3 regions of the Geobacillus sp. FSL W8-1251 genome follow, and region 2 is predicted to be linked to each of the others. Evidence: predicted binding sites of a transcription regulator. Region 2 holds the regulator's gene; each other region holds the start of a gene.
What was found. The regulator LexA, encoded in region 2, represses DNA repair genes until DNA is damaged. The targets are predictions, from matches to a motif close to CGAACATATGTTCG.
Positions count from the first base shown of each region.

Region 1 (5,066 bases), 550 kb from region 2:
GGCAGCGCCGGCTGTTTGACAAGTTGCTCAGCATACGTGAGCACAATGTCCAAATAGGTAAGCATTTGCAACGCCAAACCGTAATACACTTCCGTCAAATCAAGCGTTTTGGCGCTCGATTTGTAATCGATGATGCGAAGAAATACTCCTTCGCTGCTTTCTGCCTTTTCAACGCGGTCGATTCGCCCGACAAGCTCCATAACCGTCCCGTCGCGAAGTTGAAAGCGAAGCGGCGGCAAATCGCCGCCCGGTCCAAACGCCAGCTCGAGCCCGATCGGAACAAAGCCGCTCGCCCGCGCATGCTCGCTCAACACGTGGGTCGTGCGGGCGACAACGTGTTTTAATTTCCGTTTCATATATTCATAGCGAGACGAACTGGACAGCACTTGCTGTTGAATGAGGGGGGCAAGCCGTTCGACCGCTTCATCCGACAGACGCTCGCAATCCGGTTGGGACAGTTCGCTCCAATCAACGTGCTGTTCGCGCAGTCGGTCGGCGATTTGTTTAATGGCCGCATGGAACAACTGGCCGACATCCGGCGCCTCGAGGCGGAAAATGCTTCGCTCCTTCAAGCGCAGCCCGTGTGAAATAAAATGGGCGTACGGGCATTTTTGAAACTGCTCCATGCGCGAGACGCTCGCCTGAATTTTTTTTCCGTACAACCGCCGGCTCCATTGTTTTTTCAACGGCGCGGCTTTGTTTGTATAAAACAGCGCCGACACCGCCTTTTGCACCCTCTCGTTCCATTCCGGGCGGGCGATGAACACGTTGTACACATCCCACCAAAGCGGATCGATGCCATAGTTTCGCTTCCATGCGCGCAGCTGGCTGACCAAATACGTTTGTGTCGCCTGCGGCGCTGTCACAAACGCCTCCGCCTTCTCTTCCGGGGCATCGAACGGATCGTTGCCGCACAAGCGCACCTTCACCTTCGGGAACAGCTCCGACAATTGTTTAATCAGCGGCGATGGCATGAGCGCTTTCCCTTCGCCATCGGCCAGCGGGTATGTAACATACAGCCGTTCGCTTGGACAGGCAAGCGCCAGGTAGATAAAAAACGGGTCGTAAAACAGCTGTTCCCGGCTCCCCGGCGCAAGCGCCACACCGAGTTCGCGCAGCTGCTCCCGTTCGATTTCCGCCATAAGCCCATCCTCTTTCGCCCTGGCCGGAATGACGCCATCGTTGGCGCCAATGACAAACGCATACTTCACGCCGATGAGGCGCGAACGGTCGAGCTGGGCGACGATCACTTGATCGATGGCCGGCGGCACAAGGGAGAACTCAAGCCGGTCAAGCCCGGCCTCGATAATTTTAGCAAATTCGGCTAACGACAACGGTTCCGCTCCGAGCATTTCAACGTATTGGTCAAGCAAATCGATGACCGCGTTCCACACCTGCTCATGCTGGCGCGCTTCCACGAGGCGGCCTTCCGCTTCCGCCTGCGCGCTCATTTGTTCCAGCTTTTTCGGAATCTGCAATTCTTCTAACAAGAGATATAGCGCCGTGCAATACCCGCGCCCGTCCTTAGCCCGGCGCAAACGGCGCTCAAGGCGGCGGAGCGGGGCGGCCAGCGTCTCCCGCCATTCGTTCAACTTGTCCTCAAATTGCCGTTCTTCATCCGTCTGCGGCACATTCAACCCGTCAAGCGCCCGGTAGCGCCGATACGGCCAGCGCTCGCCGCTCGTCCATTTGTCCCCCTTCACCCCATAAGCAAGAACATAGTTTTCGAGTTTGTCGGCTGCCTCGCGCCACATGACCAAGTCACCGTCCAACGGAAAGAGCAAATCCGTCTTCACAGCGCGAAACACCGCCTCATACCGCCAGTTTGTGGAAATTGTTTCCAAAGCAGCGCGCACAAGTTCAATGAGCGGATGATGGTGCATCGGCTCTTTTTCATCCATAAAATACGGGATGCCAAAATCAAAAAACACCGTCTTCACAAGGTCGCGGTACGCCTCCGTTTGGCGGATGACGAGTGCGATGTCGCGATAGCGCGCCCCTTCGTCGCGGACAAGGCGGATGATTTCCCGGGCGACCGCTTCCAGTTCTGCGCGGCGGTTGGCCGCCTCATAAAGGCAGACCGCACCGTCTTCCGCTTCGTAAGGCGGCAGCGGGCGGCGATGAAACTGCGCCTCGAGATGGGCGAGCGCCCCGCTTTGATGACGTCGGTTTTCCGCGAGCACGACCGGCTCTTCAAGCAAAACATCGTTGGCCAAGGCAAGCTCGCGCAACTGGCGGTACGTCTGCGCCGGCAGATAAAACAAGTCGAGCTCGTCCGGCATCTCACCATCATACGGACGGTCGACCGTCAGGCAAACGGTGACCCGCCGGCAATGACGAAGAAGCTGCTCAATCACTATGTATTCTTGCGGGGCAAAATGATGGAATCCGTCGATATAAACATCGGCATCACGCAAATAGCAGGAGCGGGGGATTTGTTCGGCGAGCAGGCGCAAATAATCTTCCGAATCGAGGTAATGGCCGCTTAAGCTCCGCTCGAGCTCTGCATAAACGAGCGCGACATCGCTGAGCTTATCGGCCAGCAGGCGCCGTCCCGGCCGGCTCGGCCCGCTTTCCAGCTCCTCGACACGGCGGCGAAGCTCGTCCGGCGTTAAGCAATACCGCTTGCATTCGGCGATCATCTCATGCAGCTGCTCGACAAAACCGCTTTTGTCCGCCGCGCGGCCAAACAGTTTAAGCTCCTGTTTCCGCTGTTCAATAATTTTGCGAATCATCATTTGCACGCCGACATCGTGGACGTGGTAGCGGTTCATGCCTCCCGTCTCCTGCAAGACGCGCCAGGCGAGGCGGGGGAAGCTGAACACTTGGGCGCGGATCATTCCTCCTGCTCCCTCGGTATGGATTAAGGCGTATTCACATTGAAACGTCATCTGCTCCGGAACGAGGTAAACAATCGTCTTTCCTCTCGGATCTTCCTGCAGCTTGCGGCGGATTTCCGCAAGACACATAGCCGTCTTCCCGCTTCCCGATCGTCCAAGCAAAAAGCGAAGCGACACGGCGATCACCACCATTCGTTTCCTTTATCTTTTCTATTTTAGCACATATGTTCGTATTTGGTAAAGAAAAACTGCCTTCCTTGAAAGCAACCGCTCCCTTAGGCAAAACCGTCGCCGCACCTCGATGCGCCATTTTCTCAAAAATGGAAAGCAATCTCCCGAAACGGCCAATAGCGGAGGTCTACCTTGCCGACCACTTGGCTGATTTTGACGAAGCCGAAATGGCGGCTGTCCCAACTGCTGAGCCGATTGTCGCCAAGGACAAAAATGCAGCCAGCCGGCACCCGCTTTTCTCCCGTCACCTCTTCAAGGGTAAAACCGCCTGTCAGCTTCCCGCTAAGGAGTTGCTGCTTATACGGCCGCAAATACGGTTCATCGACCTGTCGACCGTTAATATACAGCACATCGTTTTTGTACTCGATCCGATCCCCCGGCAACCCGATGACCCGTTTCACGTAATCTTCCTTTTGATTGGCGTGAAACACGACGACATCAAACCGATGAATCGGGGCAATTTCATAACGGATCTTATTGACGATCAGCAAATTGCCGCTTTGCAGCGTCGGCATCATTGACTTTCCTTCCACCATATAATTGCTGAAAACGAAAAAACGGAGCATGGCGACAAACCCGACAGCGGCGAGCCATGGCCAGCGGCGTCCCCGCTTCTTTCCTTGTTTCCGTTTGGTCACTCCCTGTCCTCCTCGCTGCGTTGTTTTTCCGTCAACGAAAATCTTGCCTCTACTCGTTTTCCCGCATACCAAAGCAGCAGCACAACAACAGCGATCGCCGCCGTACGCAACGGCTGGCGGACAAGCGCCACCAAGTCATACCCGATAAAGCTGATCGTAAAAATCATGATCATCTTTCCAAGCAAGACCGCTAATACAAACTGCTGGCGGCTGATGCGTGACAGACCGGCAACGATATTGACAAGCGCCGACGGGGTGAAAGGAAAGCAATACAGCAAAAACAGCGGCCCGAATCCGTGCCGTTCAATCCAGTGCATAAACTGGCGCACTTTTGGATGGCGGCGGACAAAATGAAAGAAACGCTGCTGGCCGATCTTCCGCGTCAGCCAAAAGACGATGAGCGAGCCGAGCGAAGCGCCAATCCAAGAAATGAAAAACCCTTTCCACAACCCGAATGCCGCTGCGTTCGCCATCACAAACACAACCATCGGCAAAATCGGAAAAAACGACTCGAGCAGCGTCGCCGCAATGCCGGGAAATATGCCGAAGGAACGGTAATGGTCGAGTAAGGAAAGCACGTGGTCGAGCGTGAGCCATTGTTTCAAATTTTCCATATTCATCTTTCTTTCTCCATTCAAATGCCGTTTATATTTTTATTTTACACGCTCGGCCGCGCAATTTGAACTTTTGCTTGTGAAAACCCATTTTTTATCATGGCGGTTATTCCGTCACATGCTTTTCTTGCTGCATGCGATATATGTATTGCAGTTTGCGCTCTCTCGCCTCCATTTGCTCCGACAGTTTCGTCCGCAGCTGGGCTGTTCGGTGCAATTGGTTGATGAAAGATTTGCAGGACACATCGAGGACAACGCTTTTCCCGTTGCGGAAGTATACAACCGTCCGCTCATATTTCGCAGGCTCATACCGATAGACATGCATATGCGACAGCCAAACACAGCAGGAATCTTTCGGGGAAGCGGTGGGAAAGAAGTAAATTTCGTTGGACGGTTCAATGGCGATCGGCGCTTTGTGGGTGATGCCGATCACGGCCTTTGTTCCCTCTTTTCTGCCTTGAAAGCTGCAGCCATAATAATCGCAGCTATGTCTAATAATGTCGAGGGGCGTTTGTTTGACAATGTACTCGCCATCTTCCTCGACGACCTTTGCATACAGGTCATTGTTCAACAAATAAGGGAGAATCGCCATCGTATAACGGCTCACGACGAAATGGTTTAGGATGATAAATTCATTTACTTTCATCGTCTCATCTCCTCTCAACGAACTCACCACTCCTATCATACCACCAATAGTTATATTTTTCTATATTTTTAAAAAAGCCAGCGTTTTTTTGCGCAAA
Region 1 covers NZ_JBBOUF010000001.1:992,975-998,040, forward strand. The annotation lists gene addB (helicase-exonuclease AddAB subunit AddB) at 1-3,017, opposite strand, end outside; gene lepB (signal peptidase I) at 3,155-3,709, opposite strand; gene NSS88_RS05085 (TVP38/TMEM64 family protein) at 3,706-4,329, opposite strand; gene NSS88_RS05090 (competence protein ComK) at 4,430-4,969, opposite strand.
Region 1: addB (helicase-exonuclease AddAB subunit AddB) is a predicted target of LexA. The motif match lies at 3,058-3,071, and genes of this name have one in related genera.

Region 2 (5,066 bases):
GCCGGATATGTATCAAGGCTTTTTCCTTGCGCCGCACACCGTGGGTCAGGCGCTCAAGGGGGCGGTTTTTACGGCGGCGATGCTCGAGCGGATCGGACTAAAAACCTCGCCATCGTGGAAGGCGAAGCGCACGGATTTGGTTCAGTCCGTCCGTTTTGACGATCCGGAACAAATGGTGGCGTTTTGCCAAGCGATTCAGGCTTCCTCCCCGGTCAACGCTCATTTCACTCCGTATCCGAGCGACATGCCCGGCTATGAAGACAAAGTGATCATGGCCGCCGGCACGTTCGTGCAGGGCGCGAGCATCGAGCTGACGGCAGACGGGCCGCTGCGGCCCCCATATGTCGCCTACGTGCAAGGCGGGCTGACGTATTCACACGTCAAAATCGCCATTTGTTCAGCCGTCCACCGTCTGCTTGAGCAACAGCTCATTTGTTTGTGAGAAAATATGACGCATCATTGACTGTTTTCTTGACATTATGGTAAAATGAAGGTATCAAAAGCGAGGAGGAATTGGCATGAGCAGTCATATTCGTCGTTCCATGCCATTGTTTCCGATTGGGATTGTGATGCAGCTGACCGACTTGTCGGCTCGGCAAATCCGCTATTATGAAGAGCACGGTCTCGTTTCGCCAGCGCGCACTGAAGGCAACCGGAGGCTGTTTTCGCTCAATGACATTGACCGCTTGCTGGAAATTAAAGATTTGATCGACCAAGGCGTCAACTTGGCGGGCATTAAACAAATTTTTGCCGCGCGGGAGGAAGGACGCCACCAGCAGGCGGAGAAAGTCGAAAAAGTAGGAAAACCGAAGCTGTCGGACGAAGAACTGCGCGAAATTTTGCGGAATGAATTGCTGCAGGCCGGGCGGTTCCAGCGCGCGTCGCTTCGCCAAGGAGATCTCGCTCGCTTCTTTCATTAATGACGGAACATGATTTCCGAGCCGGGGAGGAGTTTGGACATGGCAAAATATACGCGTGACGACATTTTACACATCGTCAAAGAGGAAAATGTCAAGTACATCCGCCTGCAATTCACCGATATTTTGGGGACGATCAAAAACGTCGAAATCCCGATCAGCCAACTTGAGAAAGCGCTCAATAATAAAATGATGTTTGACGGGTCTTCGATCGAGGGGTTTGTCCGCATCGAAGAATCGGACATGTATTTGTATCCGGATTTGGACACGTTTGTCATCTTCCCGTGGACATCGGAAAAAGGAAAAGTCGCCCGCTTTATTTGCGACATTTACAATGCGGACGGCACGCCGTTTGAAGGCTGCCCGCGCTACAATTTAAAGCGCGTGTTGAAAGAGATGGAAGCGCTCGGCTTTACGGCGTTCAACTTGGGAGCGGAACCGGAGTTTTTCCTCTTTAAGCTCGATGAAAATGGCCGTCCGACGATGGAACTGAACGACCGCGGTGGCTACTTCGACTTGGCGCCGACCGATCTTGGGGAAAACTGCCGGCGCGATATCGTGCTTGAGCTTGAGGAGATGGGCTTTGAAATTGAAGCGTCGCACCATGAAGTTGCCCCGGGCCAGCATGAGATCGATTTCAAATACGCTGATGCCGTAAAAGCGTGCGACGACATTCAAACGTTTAAACTCGTTGTCAAAACGATCGCCCGCAAACATGGGCTGCATGCGACGTTTATGCCGAAGCCGATTTTTGGGATTAACGGTTCGGGAATGCACTGCAACTTGTCGCTGTTTCGCAACAACGAAAACGCCTTTTTTGATCCGAACGGCGATTTGCAGTTGAGCGATACGGCCCGGCAGTTTATTGCCGGCGTGTTGAAGCATGCGCCGAACTTTACAGCTGTCACCAACCCGACGGTCAACTCGTACAAGCGGCTTGTTCCGGGGTACGAGGCGCCATGTTATGTCGCCTGGTCGGCGCGCAACCGCAGCCCGCTCATCCGCATTCCGGCTTCGCGCGGCATGAGCACGCGCATTGAAGTGCGCAGCGTCGATCCGGCGGCGAACCCGTACTTGGCGATGGCCGTGCTGTTGGCGGCCGGGCTTGACGGCATTCGCAACAAGCTCACTCCTCCGGCGCCGGTTGACCGAAACATTTACGTCATGACGAAAGAAGAGCGGCTTGAAGAAGGCATTGTCGATTTGCCGGCCACGCTGCATGAAGCGTTGGAAAACTTGAAGTCCGATGAAGTGATGATTCACGCGCTCGGCAAACATTTATTCGAGCATTTCGTCGAAGCGAAAGAAATTGAGTGGGATATGTATCGGACAACGGTTCATCAATGGGAATTGGACCAATATATGGAACTCTACTGATTCATAAAAAAGCTGCCCCGTTTTTTTCAGGGCAGCTTTTTTATGGGCGCAGGCCGGCACGAGTCAGTCGAACAGGCGATAGACGCCGATCACTTTGCCGAGAATCGTGCAGTCGCGGACGATGATCGGCTCAAGATGGGCGTTTTCCGGCTGCAGGCGGATGTGGTCTTTTTCCTTGAAAAACCGCTTCACCGTCGCCTCGTTGTCTTCCGTCATGGCGACGACGATGTCGCCGTTGTTGGCCGATGACTGCTGGCGGACGATGACGTAGTCGCCGTCGAGAATGCCGGCTTCGATCATGCTGTCGCCCATCACTTCAAGCATAAACAACTGCTCCTCGCCAGCGGCGAGCCGCTTCGGCAGCGGAAAGTAGCCTTCGATGTTTTCCACCGCTGTAATCGGTTGACCGGCCGTCACCTTGCCGATGATCGGCACCGAGATGATCTCCTCTTTTTCTCTCTCCTTGGCCATATCGTTGTCCAAAATTTCAATGGCGCGCGGCTTTGTCGGGTCGCGGCGGATGTACCCTTTGCTTTCTAGGCGCGCGAGATGCCCGTGGACCGTCGAACTTGACGCCAGTCCAACCGCTTCCCCAATTTCCCGCACCGACGGAGGATAGCCTTTTGTTTTTACTTCCTGTTTAATAAACTCTAAAATTTGCTGTTGTCGTTTTGACAGTTTCGTCATTGTTTCACACCTTTCGCCACATCATTTGCCTTCATTATACCATGCGGAAGACGAAAAAACAAACATAGGTTCGAGTTTTTTATTGACACAAACAAATGTTCTTGACTATAATGAAGGAAAGCGAACAAACATTCTAGAAAGGGTGGGGAGAATGGAGAAAACGTTGCTGCACTATGTTTTGTTTTCATTTTTGTTTTCGCTCGTGTTGGCAGGGTTCGTTTACGCCAGCAGCCCGGTCGATAAAAAAGAATACGTGACGATCACGGTCGCTCCCGGCGATACGCTTTGGGGGCTGGCAAAACAGTACGAACAGGAACACCATATGCCGCCTGATGAGTTCATCCGCTGGGTCGTCGATGTCAACCATTTGCCGAGCCCGCGTCTTGCCACCGGTGAACAAATTGTCATTCCTGTGTTAAAATCAAAGCAGGGCGGCTCGGTGGCCGTCAATCAGTGATGGAAAGAAGGGAGTGGCCATGAGGGCGGTCATTTACTGCCGAGTCAGCACGGACAAAGCGGAACAGGAAACGTCACTCGCGAGGCAACGAGATGAGCTCGAGCAGCTGGCGGCCGAGTGTGGATTTGAAGTCGTGAAAGTGATCGCCGAGCAGGCGAGCGGTTATGAAGCCGACCGCGACGGCGTGTTGGAGCTGCTTTCGCTTTGCGAGGAAGGCGAGGTCGATGTGCTGCTCATTCAAGATGAAACGCGGCTTGGGCGCGGCCATGCGCGCATGGCGGTGCTGCATTGCTTGAAAAAGCAAGGGGTGAAAATATACAGCGCCAGCCACCGCGGGGAGATGCCGCTGTCGGAGGCCGATGAGATGGTGTTATCCATCATCGCGATTGTCGAGGAGTACCAAAGAAAAATACATAACGCCAAAATTAAGCGTGGCATGCAGCGAGCCATCGCCAGCGGATACCGACCGGAGCGGAACCTAAGGCGCCGGGGCGAAAACGCCGGGCGCGATCGAATCGATCTGCCGGTTGAGGAGATCGTCCGCTTGCGCGAGCGTGGACTGACGTTTGCCGATATCGCCGCGACGATGCGAAGCTTCGGCTACGAGGCGTCCAAGGCGACCGTCCATCGGCGTTACCAGGAATATATGGACGAGCAACAAAGGCGGCGTTGATCGTGTACTGCGCCTGACCCTAAAGCGGCGAGCGGGCAAAGGAAGCCAAGATGCCATCCTTGCCATCTTCCCGGTTGATCAGATAAGATAAAACAGAGTGAGAATATGGCAGATAGGAGAAGATGATCAATGCTTGCCAAACATAAATTAGCCCGCATCAATGAACTGGCGAAAAAAGCGAAAACGGCCTGCTTGTCGGCCGAAGAGGCCCTCGAGCAAGCGAAGCTGCGCCGTGAGTACATTCAAGCGTTCCGCAAGGCGATGACCGATATGCTCCATACAGTGACCGTCATTGACCCGAACGGCAACGACGTGACGCCGAAAAAATTAAAGGAAAGCCAGCGGCGGCGCTTCCATTAAACGGTCGAAAGAGGGGTGGACCGGAAAATAACGTTGTACAAGCCGATCGATTTTCTATATGATAGTAAATGACACCATGTTAATGAAAGGGAGGAAGACGATGGCGCATTCAATCGAGGAGTTGGCGATTACGACGATTCGAACGCTGTCGATTGACGCGATCGAAAAAGCGAAATCCGGGCACCCGGGCATGCCGATGGGCGCGGCGCCGATGGCGTACACGCTTTGGACAAAATTTATGAATCATAACCCGGCGAATCCAAACTGGTTCAACCGCGACCGGTTTGTCTTGTCAGCCGGGCACGGGTCGATGCTGCTTTACAGCTTATTGCATTTAAGCGGCTACGATGTCACGATGGATGACTTGAAGCAGTTCCGCCAATGGGGAAGCAAAACGCCGGGCCATCCGGAATACGGCCATACGCCGGGCGTGGAAGCGACGACCGGCCCACTCGGCCAAGGGATTGCGATGGCGGTCGGCATGGCCATGGCGGAACGGCATTTGGCTGCTACATACAACCGCGACGGGTTTGAGATTATCAATCATTATACGTACGCCATTTGCGGCGACGGCGATTTGATGGAAGGAGTGGCG
Region 2 covers NZ_JBBOUF010000001.1:439,896-444,961, reverse strand. The annotation lists gene NSS88_RS02290 (methionine gamma-lyase family protein) at 1-442, shown strand, start outside; gene NSS88_RS02285 (MerR family transcriptional regulator) at 519-920, shown strand; gene glnA (type I glutamate--ammonia ligase) at 960-2,294, shown strand; gene lexA (transcriptional repressor LexA) at 2,358-2,981, opposite strand; gene yneA (cell division suppressor protein YneA) at 3,133-3,438, shown strand; gene NSS88_RS02265 (YneB family resolvase-like protein) at 3,458-4,111, shown strand; gene NSS88_RS02260 (DUF896 domain-containing protein) at 4,241-4,471, shown strand; gene tkt (transketolase) at 4,572-5,066, shown strand, end outside.

Region 3 (5,066 bases), 1.6 Mb from region 2:
CAAAAAAGATGGCGGCAGGCATGGGATTTGTCCCAGTCATTTGGTAGAATAGAAGATAAAGAATGGGGAACGAAGCGAGGGGGAAGGCGGATGGCAACTTGGGGATTGGAATGGTTGGAAGGCGTCGCCGATGTGTGGCGGCAGCCGCTCTTGTATTACGGCCTGCTGTTGGCCTGGGGTGCCGGCTGGCGGCGGGTGAAGCGGGAGCGCCGCGATTTTCATGTGCGCGTCTATCGGCTGGGGCAAGAATGGCGTGGGCTTTGGACGTGGGGATGGGTTGCGGGCGCTGTGCTGTCTGTCATTGCGTCCGGCATCGGGCTCGCGTTGCCGCCGGATGCGGTGTGGGCGGTGACGGGGTTGACGATCCTGCTTGGCCTGACGATGGAGGCGCGCCTCCTTTCACCGGCTTATACAGTGGGCGGAGCGCTCGTCTTGCTCGGCTTGGCGGGGCCAAGCGGACTTGCCGCTCATCTGTTGTCAGACGGTGCGGCGGATGGAGGGGCGCTTGCCGCCCTGCTTGTGTTGTTGCTGTTGGCGGAAGGATGGCTGATTCTCCGCTCGCGAAATGGGGCGGCCTCGCCGCAGCTTGCGAGAAGCAAACGTGGAATGATTGTCGGCATGCAGTGGACGCAACGGTTTTGGTTTGTGCCGGTCGTGCTGCCGATATCCGACGGCGCGTTGCCGTCGGTTTCGTGGTGGCCGCTCATTCCAGCTGGGGACGGCTATTCGTTTTGGCTTGTGCCGTTTCTTCTCGGCTTTTCGCAGCGCCGGCAGCACGTGCTGCCGGCGGAAGCAGCTCGTGAAGAAGGGCGGCGCGTGCTTCGCCTCGCTTGGCTTGTCGCCGTGCTGGCCGTCTTCGGATTATGGCATCCGTTGCTAGGGGCTGCCGCAGGAGCTGCAGCCATCATTGGGCGGGAGTGGATTGCCTTTTCCGGTCACCGCGCCGACCGCGCCCGCCCGCCCCGGTTTGCCCGCCATCCGCAAGGCGTGGTGATCGTCGGGGTGCTCCCGAATTCCAAAGCGGAACAAATGGGGTTAAGCATTGGTGAAGTGATTGTAAAAGCGAACGGCGTTCCAGTGCAGACTGAGGCCGAGTTTTACGAGGCGCTCCAGCGCAACCGCGCGTTTTGCAAGCTGGAAGTCATCAGCCATAACGGCGAGATCCGCTTCGTTCAAGGAGCGGTGTATGAAGACGGCCACCACGAACTTGGTCTGCTGTTCGTTCATCAACGAGGCTCTTCGGCGTCCGAAGCTGTGTCGTAAAGGAGACTAGACGTATGTGGTTTCTCGCGGCCCTTATCATCCCGTGCCTTTTGTTGCTGCTGTTTGCGCGGGTGACGTACAACCGTTACATTGCGTTGTTGTTGACCGTTGCCTTGCTTGTCGCCTCGTATGCCAAAGGGTATACGGACGAGCTGCACGAAATCGTCGCCGACATCGCCTCGACGATTGCCGGTTTTCTGTTGGCGGGGCGAATGTTGGACAACTTAAAGAAATGACAGAGAAGCGGACCCATCTGCAGCGGTCCGCTTTTTTATCTATGCAGCTGGAAGCGGCCTGACGGAATGGAAATCGCTGTGCAGGTTGGAACGAATACCAGTTCGCGTTTTTTGTGCATCTGCGCAGAGGATATGATACAATGGGGAAAGATGGATTGAAGAAGGAGGCGAAACGGTGGAGGGCCGTTTTCAATTAGTGTCGCCGTACGAACCGCAAGGCGATCAGCCGCAGGCGATCGCCAAGCTTGTGGACGGCTTGCAGCGGGGTGTGAAACATCAAACGCTCCTTGGGGCGACGGGGACGGGCAAAACGTTTACGATCTCGAACGTGATCGCCCAAGTCAACAAGCCGACGCTTGTCATCGCCCACAACAAAACGCTCGCCGGTCAATTGTACAGCGAGCTGAAAGAGTTTTTCCCACACAACGCCGTCGAATATTTTGTCAGCTATTACGATTATTATCAGCCGGAAGCGTACGTGCCGCAGACGGATACGTACATTGAAAAAGATGCGAAAATCAACGATGAAATCGACAAATTGCGGCACTCGGCAACGTCGGCGTTGTTTGAGCGCCGGGATGTCATCATCGTGGCCAGCGTCTCATGCATTTACGGCTTAGGGTCGCCGGAAGAATACCGCGAGCTTGTCGTTTCATTGCGCGTGGGGATGGAAATCGAGCGCAACGTGCTGCTGCGGCGGCTCGTTGACATCCAATACGACCGCAATGATATCGACTTTCGGCGCGGCACGTTCCGCGTCCGCGGCGATGTGGTCGAAATTTTCCCCGCGTCGCGCGATGAACATTGCATTCGCGTCGAATTTTTTGGCGATGAAATCGAGCGCATCCGCGAGGTGGACGCCTTGACGGGCGAAGTGCTCGGCGAGCGCGAGCATGTCGCCATTTTCCCGGCGTCGCACTTCGTCACGCGCGAGGAGAAAATGCGGCTCGCCATTCAAAACATCGAACAAGAGCTTGAGGAGCGGCTCGCCGAACTGCGCGCCCAAGGAAAGCTGTTGGAGGCGCAGCGGCTGGAGCAACGGACGCGCTATGATTTGGAAATGATGCGCGAGATGGGCTTTTGTTCCGGCATCGAAAACTACTCGCGCCATTTGGCGCTGCGGCCGCCGGGATCGACGCCGTATACATTGCTTGACTATTTTCCGGACGATTTTTTGATTATCGTCGATGAGTCACACGTCACCTTGCCGCAGCTGCGCGGCATGTACAACGGCGACCGGGCGCGCAAGCAAGTGCTCGTCGACCACGGCTTCCGTCTGCCGTCGGCGCTCGACAACCGACCGCTCACGTTTGAAGAGTTCGAGCAAAAAATCCATCAAATTATTTACGTCTCGGCGACGCCGGGGCCGTACGAGCTCGAGCACAGCCCGGGCGTTGTCGAACAAATCATCCGCCCGACCGGGCTTCTTGACCCAACGATCGACGTCCGTCCGACAAAAGGACAAATCGACGATTTGATCGGCGAAATTCATGAGCGCGTCGAGCGGAATGAACGGACGCTCGTGACGACGCTGACGAAAAAAATGGCGGAGGATTTGACCGATTATTTAAAAGAAGCGGGGATCAAGGTGGCGTATTTGCATTCGGAAATTAAGACGCTCGAGCGCATTGAAATCATCCGCGATTTGCGGCTCGGCAAATACGATGTACTGGTCGGCATCAACTTGCTTCGGGAAGGATTGGACATTCCGGAAGTGTCGCTTGTCGCCATTTTGGACGCCGACAAAGAAGGGTTTTTGCGTTCGGAGCGCTCGCTCATCCAGACGATCGGCCGGGCGGCGCGCAACGCGAACGGCCATGTGATCATGTACGCCGATACAGTGACGAAATCGATGGAAATCGCTATTCAAGAGACGAAGCGGCGCCGCGCGATTCAAGAAGAGTACAACCGAAAGCACGGCATCGTGCCGCGCACGGTGAAAAAGGAGATTCGCGACGTCATCCGCGCGACGTATGCGGCGGAAGAGACGGAGATGTACGAGGCGAAGCCGGCGGCAGCGATGACGAAACAAGAGCGGGAAGAGCTGATTCGAACGCTCGAGACGGAGATGAAAGAGGCGGCCAAAGCGCTCGACTTCGAGCGGGCCGCCCAGCTGCGCGACGTCATTTTCGAATTGAAAGCGGAAGGATGATGGCCGGGTGAACGGAATGGAGAAAATCATTGTCAAAGGGGCGCGCGCCCACAACTTGAAAAACATTGACGTTGAAATCCCGCGCGGCAAGCTCGTCGTCTTGACCGGGCTGTCCGGGTCGGGGAAGTCGTCGCTGGCGTTTGATACGATTTACGCGGAAGGTCAGCGACGCTACGTCGAATCGCTGTCGGCGTACGCCCGCCAGTTTTTAGGGCAGATGGAAAAACCGGACGTCGATGCGATTGAAGGATTGTCGCCGGCCATTTCGATCGACCAAAAAACGACGAGCCGCAACCCGCGCTCAACCGTCGGCACGGTGACAGAAATTTACGATTACTTGCGGCTTCTATTCGCCCGCATCGGCCGCCCTGTTTGTCCGACGCACGGCATTGAAATCCAATCGCAGACGATCGAGCAAATGGTCGACCGGCTGCTTGCTTACCCGGAGCGGACGAAAATGCAAATTTTGGCGCCGATCGTCTCGGGAAAAAAAGGGACGCACGCCAAGACATTGGAGGATATTCGCAAACAAGGGTATGTGCGCGTTCGCATTGACGGTGAGATGCGCGAGTTGACGGAGGACATTGAGCTGGAAAAAAACAAAAAACATTCGATTGATGTCGTCGTCGACCGGGTTGTCATCAAGGACGGCATCGCATCAAGGCTTGCCGATTCGTTGGAGACGGCGCTGAAGCTCGCCGACGGCAAAGTGGTCGTTGACGTGATCGGCGAGGGGGAGCTCTTGTTCAGCGAAAAGCACGCTTGTCCGTACTGCGGCTTTTCGATCGGGGAGCTTGAACCGCGCCTCTTTTCGTTCAACAGTCCGTTCGGCGCCTGCCCGGACTGCGACGGGCTCGGGGTGAAGCTCGAAGTGGATCTCGATTTGGTCATCCCGAACGATGAGCTGACGTTAAAAGAACACGCCATCGCTCCGTGGGAGCCGCAAAGCTCGCAATACTACCCGCAGCTGCTCGAAGCTGTGTGCCGCCACTACGGCATCCCGATGGACGTGCCGGTGAAGGAGTTGCCGAAAGAGCAGCTCGCGAAAATTTTGTACGGCAGCGGCGGTGAGCCGATTTATTTCCGCTATACGAACGATTTTGGCCAAGTGCGTGAACAATACATCGCATTTGAAGGCGTCGTTCGCAACATCGAGCGCCGCTACCGGGAGACAAGCTCCGATTACATTCGCGAGCAGATGGAAAAGTATATGGCGGAACAACCGTGTCCGACATGCCAAGGCTACCGGCTGAAAAAAGAAAGCCTGGCCGTCCTTGTCGGCGGCAAGCATATCGGCGAGGTAACCGCCATGTCGGTGACCGAGGCGCTCGCCTTTTTTGACGGGCTCGAGTTGACCGAAAAAGAGGCGCAAATCGCCCGCCTTATTTTGCGTGAAATTCGCGACCGGCTCGGCT
Region 3 covers NZ_JBBOUF010000001.1:2,030,530-2,035,595, forward strand. The annotation lists gene NSS88_RS10605 (PDZ domain-containing protein) at 91-1,263, shown strand; gene NSS88_RS10610 (CsbA family protein) at 1,278-1,499, shown strand; gene uvrB (excinuclease ABC subunit UvrB) at 1,675-3,651, shown strand; gene uvrA (excinuclease ABC subunit UvrA) at 3,668-5,066, shown strand, end outside.
Region 3: uvrB (excinuclease ABC subunit UvrB) is a predicted target of LexA. The motif match lies at 1,591-1,604, and genes of this name have one in related genera.